DNA from 2 places in the Paenibacillus sp. J31P13 genome. Region 2 is predicted to be linked to the other one. Evidence: a T-box and tRNA genes for the amino acid it is inferred to sense, from the RefSeq annotation. Region 2 holds a T-box; the other holds one or more tRNA genes.
The links. A T-box is a leader RNA that pairs with one kind of tRNA and senses whether it is charged. The one in region 2 lies ahead of leuS (leucine--tRNA ligase), so its partner is inferred to be a tRNA-Leu.

Region 1 (3,275 bases), on a different contig from region 2:
CCTGTTCGGGGAGCCAAGATTTGGGGAGATACCCAAGTGGCTCAAGGGGACCCTCTGCTAAGGGGTTAGACTGCGCAAGCGGTGCGAGGGTTCGAATCCCTCTCTCTCCGCCATTCTTTTTCAACAAGTGTTTGTAACGGGAAGACCGTTCAACCGGTCTTTTTTATTTGTCACAATAGATTGCAGTCTAGTGGCGAAGCGGACATGCATTAAAGATTTAAGGCCCGTTGGTCAAGCGGTTAAGACACCTCCCTTTCACGGAGGTAACAGGGGTTCGATTCCCCTACGGGTCACCAATTTCCTCTTAGCGAAATTGCTCTCTAGAGCTCAATTTCAGTCACATTGAGAGCCATTAGCTCAGTTGGTAGAGCACCTGACTTTTAATCAGGGTGTCGAAGGTTCGAGTCCTTCATGGCTCACCATTTTTCTTCAGATCTTGAAGGGAATGGAAGCGAAGGAAGCACTAATTATAAATGTGCGGTAGTGGTGGAACGGCAGACACGCTATCTTGAGGGGGTAGTGTCCCATGGACGTGCAGGTTCAAATCCTGTCTACCGCACCATAATTTACTTTTGCCCATGTATATAGGTGAATTTAGAAGGTGTCACATGTTAACACTTTTCTGATATATGATGCCACTTTATATTCAGATCATAAATCTGATTAGAGAGTGGTTTTTTCGTTCTTGGGCACCATAACAAGTCAAACAGATACATCATTAGAGATGAGGAGCTGTATACATGAAACTACATTTGAATTTCACGAACAAAGGACAAGCAGCAATTGCAAAATTCGACAACGAAGAATTGCTTGAGATTTTCGGTCGATACAGCAACACCTTGATGAAGAAATATTCTATTGAAGTTACGGTTCCGGCAGAAGGTAACGAAGCGATTATTAACAGAGGTATTCTTACTGTCTTTGTAGACAAAGTTGAATGCGATGTTGAGACCTTCTTCAAAGAATTGGGCAGAGATGTTAAAGTTCCTTTGAAAAAAAGACTGACTCCAGAAGACAAATTGGATAACGTTTTTAAAGCGGAGACAATTGAATAGGAATCATTGCTACGTGCTTTGATTTTTATTCAAAAAAAAGCTTGTACTTCAGTTGAAATGCTGATATAATCATTTTTGTTGTCTCAACAACACTGATCATTATGTATGAAATGGCCCGTTGGTCAAGCGGTTAAGACACCTCCCTTTCACGGAGGTAACAGGGGTTCGATTCCCCTACGGGTCACCATCTATCCTCAAGCGAAATAGCTCTAAGAGCTTAATTTCAGTCACATTAGAGCCATTAGCTCAGCTGGTAGAGCACCTGACTTTTAATCAGGGTGTCGAAGGTTCGAATCCTTCATGGCTCACCATTTGCTCACACTCTCAAGGCAAATGCGGTGAAGGGTCGACAAACCAAATGTGCGGTAGTGGTGGAACGGCAGACACGCTATCTTGAGGGGGTAGTGTCCAAAGGACGTGCAGGTTCAAATCCTGTCTACCGCACCATATCTTATACTATACAAGCCCTTGCTCCCAAGCAGAGGCTTTTTTTTATTTCTTTTTAAGTGTGTTCCTCGCATTGACCGTCTCAAATGAAACAGCGGATAGAATGATTGAGGCATCATTTGCCCCCATCATTCTATCCGCTGCAGCCTGCCTCTATTGTTGAATAGCCACTAAGAAGCTTAACCTTCCCATATATGGCGTTCTTGGTCTTTTCCAGTGTATTCGATACGAGATGGTTGAATATCTAAGATGACGTAATTAGGATCATCAGGGCCGTTAAACCACTTCTTCATCTCATCATTCCATAAGGACTTCCGCAGTTCGTCATTTTTAGTAATATCAACTGTTCCTTCTATTTCAATCAATTCTTTAGGTCCAGTACCGTCGAAGCCCAGCAGTAAAAAGGCATTCGGGTTTTGTTTCAGCTCTTCAACCTTATGTGTCTTGCGGTTCGTAGCGAGATGAACGGTAAGCCCATCATGAAAGACAGCCATGTAGCGTGCCTTCGGTTTATTCTGTTCAACCGTAGCTAAGGAGCCAAACTTATGGCGATCCAACGCTTCTGAGATAAGTTGTTCAAGTTGTTTGTTTTCCATCATAATCAGCTCCCTTGTATTTCAGCTTCCTAAGTACTTTACCCTTTTTGAGGTAATATGAATCGTTATTCTATATTCTGTGTTAAATGTAATCACAAAAAAAGGAGACCCGATATTCGGGTCTCCTCTTCTTTATCTTAATGACCTGCTTCTTCAGTGTCATTTGAAATACGCAATACTTCGAATATCTTGAACAATAGACTGAGAATGATTGCGACTACCGTTGCGAGAGACATACCGGAGAGCGACATATCTCCAACGTTAAGGGTAACACCGCTGAGACCTGTAACTAGAACGACTGTAGTCAAGAAAAGGTTAGTCGGTTTGCTGTAATCAACTTTTGATTCAATCAGCATTCTAAGACCTGACGAGGCGATAACTCCGAATAGAAGCAGGGATACGCCTCCCATAACCGGCTCAGGGATACTGGAGATTAAAGCTGAAAACTTACCTGAAAAGGACAGGAGAATTGCGATGACCGCTGCGCCGCCGATTACGAATGTGGAATAGACCTTCGTAATTGCGAGTACACCGATGTTTTCTCCATATGTAGTATTTGGTGTAGATCCCGTGAATCCAGATAACATCGTCGAAATACCATTGCCGAGCATAGAGCGGTGAAGACCAGGATCTTTGGAAAGATCTTTGTTGACAATATTTCCTGTTACAACCAAGTGACTGATGTGCTCTGCTATAACGACTAGCGCAGCTGGAGCAATTATGATAATAGCTGTCCACTGAAATTCTGGAAATGTAAAGGTAGGCGATTGAACCCAGTCTGAAGCACCGACCTTACCGAAGTTCGTATAGCCCATCAGATAGGCAAGTACATACCCCGCGATGATACCGAACAGAATCGGAATGATCTTCATAAACCCTCTGAAGAGAACAGAGCCAAGTACAGTAATGGCGAGAGTAACCGTCGATAAGGTAATAATTTTCGCGTCAGCCGCCCAGGTTGCTTCTTGACCACTTTTGGCAATCCAGCCTGCCATTCCTGCTGCTGTTGGAATAAGCTCAAGTCCGATAACAGCAACGATTGCTCCCATAGCTGCGGGTGGGAATACAACATTGATCCAGCCCGTGCCAGCTTTTTGAATAATAAACGCAACGATTGTAAAAATGACTCCGGCAATGATAAAGCCGCCTAGAGCGCCTGCATAGTTGCCGCCGCCTC
Region 2 (3,275 bases):
CCACCATCATATTCAAGGGAGAGTGCCTACATATGAATACCGAAAAAGCGCAGCTGTTAGAGGAGTTTGGGCACTGGCTATCATTTGTTACCGATTTGAGCAAATACGATGAGAAGATTTGGAATCAGAAAATTGCTCCAGGGAAGTGGTCCTTTCGCGAGGTAGTCTCACATATTTTGCAGTGGGATGACTATTTCTATGAAGAAGCGATTGCTAAACTAGGAACGGGCAAACCGCTTACGGTTAAGCATTTGGATTATGACGAATTTAATGAGAGAGCCAAGACATACGGGAAGCAAACTTCCATAGAGGAATTGACAAGCGGAGCTGTAAGAAGTCGCAAACATATACTAGACGCAATAGCTGGATTAACAGATGAGCAATATGAAGCCATGTATACAGATGGAGACGGGAATCCATTTTCAACAGCGCAATATTTGAAGGATTTTATTTGGCATGACCAGCATCATAAGGGGCAGATTGCGAATCGTCTTCATTTTCGAATCGAGGAAATGAGCTTGAACGGTTGGCCGGCACTGCAAACGCTCGTCTATGATGGGTGGCTGCTTCGGTTTAATGAGGGTTATACGAAACGTTCTAATTCTATTCAGGCAATTTATGGAAACACCTTAGAGCTTGAGGAAAAGCTATTGAAATGTGAACAGTGGTATGAGGGACAAGGGAATCGTACGGTTTTTAAAATAACGCCTTTCATTCAACCGGCAACGCTGGACGAAGAGCTTGCTTCGCGAGGGTATGAGCAAGTCGATCGTACACTTGTTAAAATGATGCATCTGGACCAATTGCAAATACCGTCAGATGCTGACATTTGGTTTGAAGAGGAATTGTCAGAAACATGGTTGGATGTCGTTACGATGTTTAATCGGCTTTCGGATAATCAGAGAGAGGTTACCCGGAAAATGCTGGAGCAAAGGTCGCCGTTTCAGCGCTGCTTTGCCATTTTGCATCAAAATGGAATACCTGTTGCATGCGGCTTAGCCGTCATCGAGGATGGCTGGATCGGCTTATATGATATCGTTACGGATCCAGAGAAACGGAACCTTGGCTTTGGGACACAGCTCATATCGCATATTTTGCATTGGGGGAAGAACAATGGTGCGAAGCAAGGCTATTTACTAGTAGTAAAAGATAATGCCCCAGCTAATCGACTTTACGATAAAATAGGCTATGTCCAGCAATATGAATATTGGTACAGAGTACAAGCGTGAACATACGGTTCTCTTGACACCGAACTCCCTGATCCTTATAATCGAAGTAATGTTTTATACATATGGAGCGTTGAAGAGGAACAGTAATTTCGTGTGTGAGGCAAAGAGAGCCGGTGACTTATGGTGCAAGCCGGACCTGCAGCGAAATGAAGCTCACCTTGGAGCTGTGCGGCATATGTATCGATGCTTGTCATCGATATACAATCGTACCGTTTGGCCTGCGATAAAGGCGACAAGTGAGCGAATAGGCAAAGCATGCCTGACGCTAACTAGGGTGGTACCACGGGAGAACAACCTCTCGTCCCTAGCGATTATCGCTAGGGGCGAGAGGTTTTATGTTTTTAATACAGTATGAGATTATTTTTAGGGGGACAATTACAGATGAGTCAAGAACAGCAAACACAAGGCTATAATCCGCTTGTTGTCGAGCCGAAATGGCAGCAATATTGGGATAAGAACAAAACCTTTCAAACGACAGAGGACGCAGATAAACCTAAATTTTATGCGTTAGATATGTTCCCATATCCATCTGGAGCAGGTCTTCATGTAGGACATCCGGAAGGCTATACAGCTACAGATATCGTATCCCGTTACAAACGAATGAAGGGCTACAATGTGCTTCATCCAATGGGTTGGGATGCTTTCGGTTTGCCGGCGGAGCAGCATGCACTGGATACAGGGCAGCATCCGCGTGACATCACATTCAAGAATATCGATAATTTCCGCAGACAAATCAAATCACTGGGCTTCTCGTATGACTGGGATCGTGAGATCAGCACGACAGATCCGGAATACTACAAATGGACACAATGGATTTTTATTCAATTGTATAATAGAGGACTTGCTTATTCTGCTGAGGTTTCCGTTAACTGGTGTCCAGCACTGGGTACTGTGCTTGCGAATGAGGAAGTTATTAATGGTCTGAGCGAACGTGGAAATCATCCGGTTGTTCGCAAGCCTATGCGTCAGTGGATTCTGAGAATTACGGAATACGCAGAGCGTTTGTTAGAGGATTTGGAAGAGCTGGATTGGTCCGAGAGCATTAAGGATATGCAGCGCAATTGGATCGGTAAATCTAAAGGTGCGGAAGTAACCTTTGATATTGACGGACATGATGCAGCACTGGTTGTTTTTACAACACGTCCAGATACGCTATTTGGTGCGACATACTGCGTATTAGCACCTGAGCATGAGCTTGTTGCAAAAATTGTTACAGCGGAGCAAAAAGCAGCTGTTGTGGCTTATCAGGAAGCAGCAGCACGGAAAAGCGACCTGGAGCGTACAGATCTCGCCAAAGATAAATCAGGTGTGTTCACTGGAGCTTACGCCATTAATCCTGTAAATGGCGCGAAAACACCGATCTGGATAGCAGATTACGTTCTTGCTGGCTACGGAACAGGCGCTATTATGGCGGTACCAGGTCATGATGCTCGTGACTGGGAGTTTGCTAAGCAATTCGACCTTCCTATCGTAGAAGTCGTGCAAGGCGGGGATATTTCGAAGGAAGCCTATGCTGGCGATGGCCCGCATGTCAATTCTGAATTCCTAGATGGTCTGACAAATGAAGAAGCAATTGCAAAAATGATTCAACACTTGGATGATTCAGGCAAAGGTAAAGGAAAGATTACTTATCGCCTGCGCGATTGGTTGTTCAGCCGTCAACGCTACTGGGGTGAGCCGATTCCAATTCTTCATTTGGAGGATGGCACGATGAAGACCGTTCCTGTGGATCAGCTTCCGTTGCTATTACCGGATGTAGATGCGATAACGCCTTCTGGAACTGGCGAATCTCCTCTTGCGAACGTAACGGAATGGGTTAACACCATTGATCCAGAAACAGGCATGAAGGCACGTCGCGAGACGAATACAATGCCGCAATGGGCAGGAAGCTGCTGGTACTATCTGCGCTTCATCGATCCGAAGAATGACAAAGAGCTTTGCTCGCCAGAGAAACAAAAGGAATGGTTGCCGGTTGATTTGTATATCGGTGGCGCAGAGCATGCTGTTCTTCACTTGCTCTATGCTCGCTTCTGGCATAAGGTGCTT

Region 1: it encodes a tRNA-Leu, which carries the amino acid that the T-box ahead of leuS (leucine--tRNA ligase) is inferred to sense. The anticodon was not compared.

Annotation. Positions count from the first base shown of each region.
Region 1 covers NZ_JBWDNR010000006.1:84,212-87,486, forward strand. The annotation lists tRNA gene AC0YOD_RS20060 (tRNA-Asn) at 1-16, shown strand, start outside; tRNA gene AC0YOD_RS20065 (tRNA-Ser) at 23-113, shown strand; tRNA gene AC0YOD_RS20070 (tRNA-Glu) at 222-296, shown strand; tRNA gene AC0YOD_RS20075 (tRNA-Lys) at 347-422, shown strand; tRNA gene AC0YOD_RS20080 (tRNA-Leu) at 478-562, shown strand; gene AC0YOD_RS20085 (hypothetical protein) at 741-1,055, shown strand; tRNA gene AC0YOD_RS20090 (tRNA-Glu) at 1,168-1,242, shown strand; tRNA gene AC0YOD_RS20095 (tRNA-Lys) at 1,291-1,366, shown strand; tRNA gene AC0YOD_RS20100 (tRNA-Leu) at 1,418-1,502, shown strand; gene AC0YOD_RS20105 (pyridoxamine 5'-phosphate oxidase family protein) at 1,682-2,098, opposite strand; gene uraA (uracil permease) at 2,236-3,275, opposite strand, start outside.
Region 2 covers NZ_JBWDNR010000002.1:167,787-171,061, forward strand. The annotation lists gene AC0YOD_RS06850 (GNAT family N-acetyltransferase) at 33-1,229, shown strand; T-box leader at 1,291-1,538, shown strand; gene leuS (leucine--tRNA ligase) at 1,611-3,275, shown strand, end outside.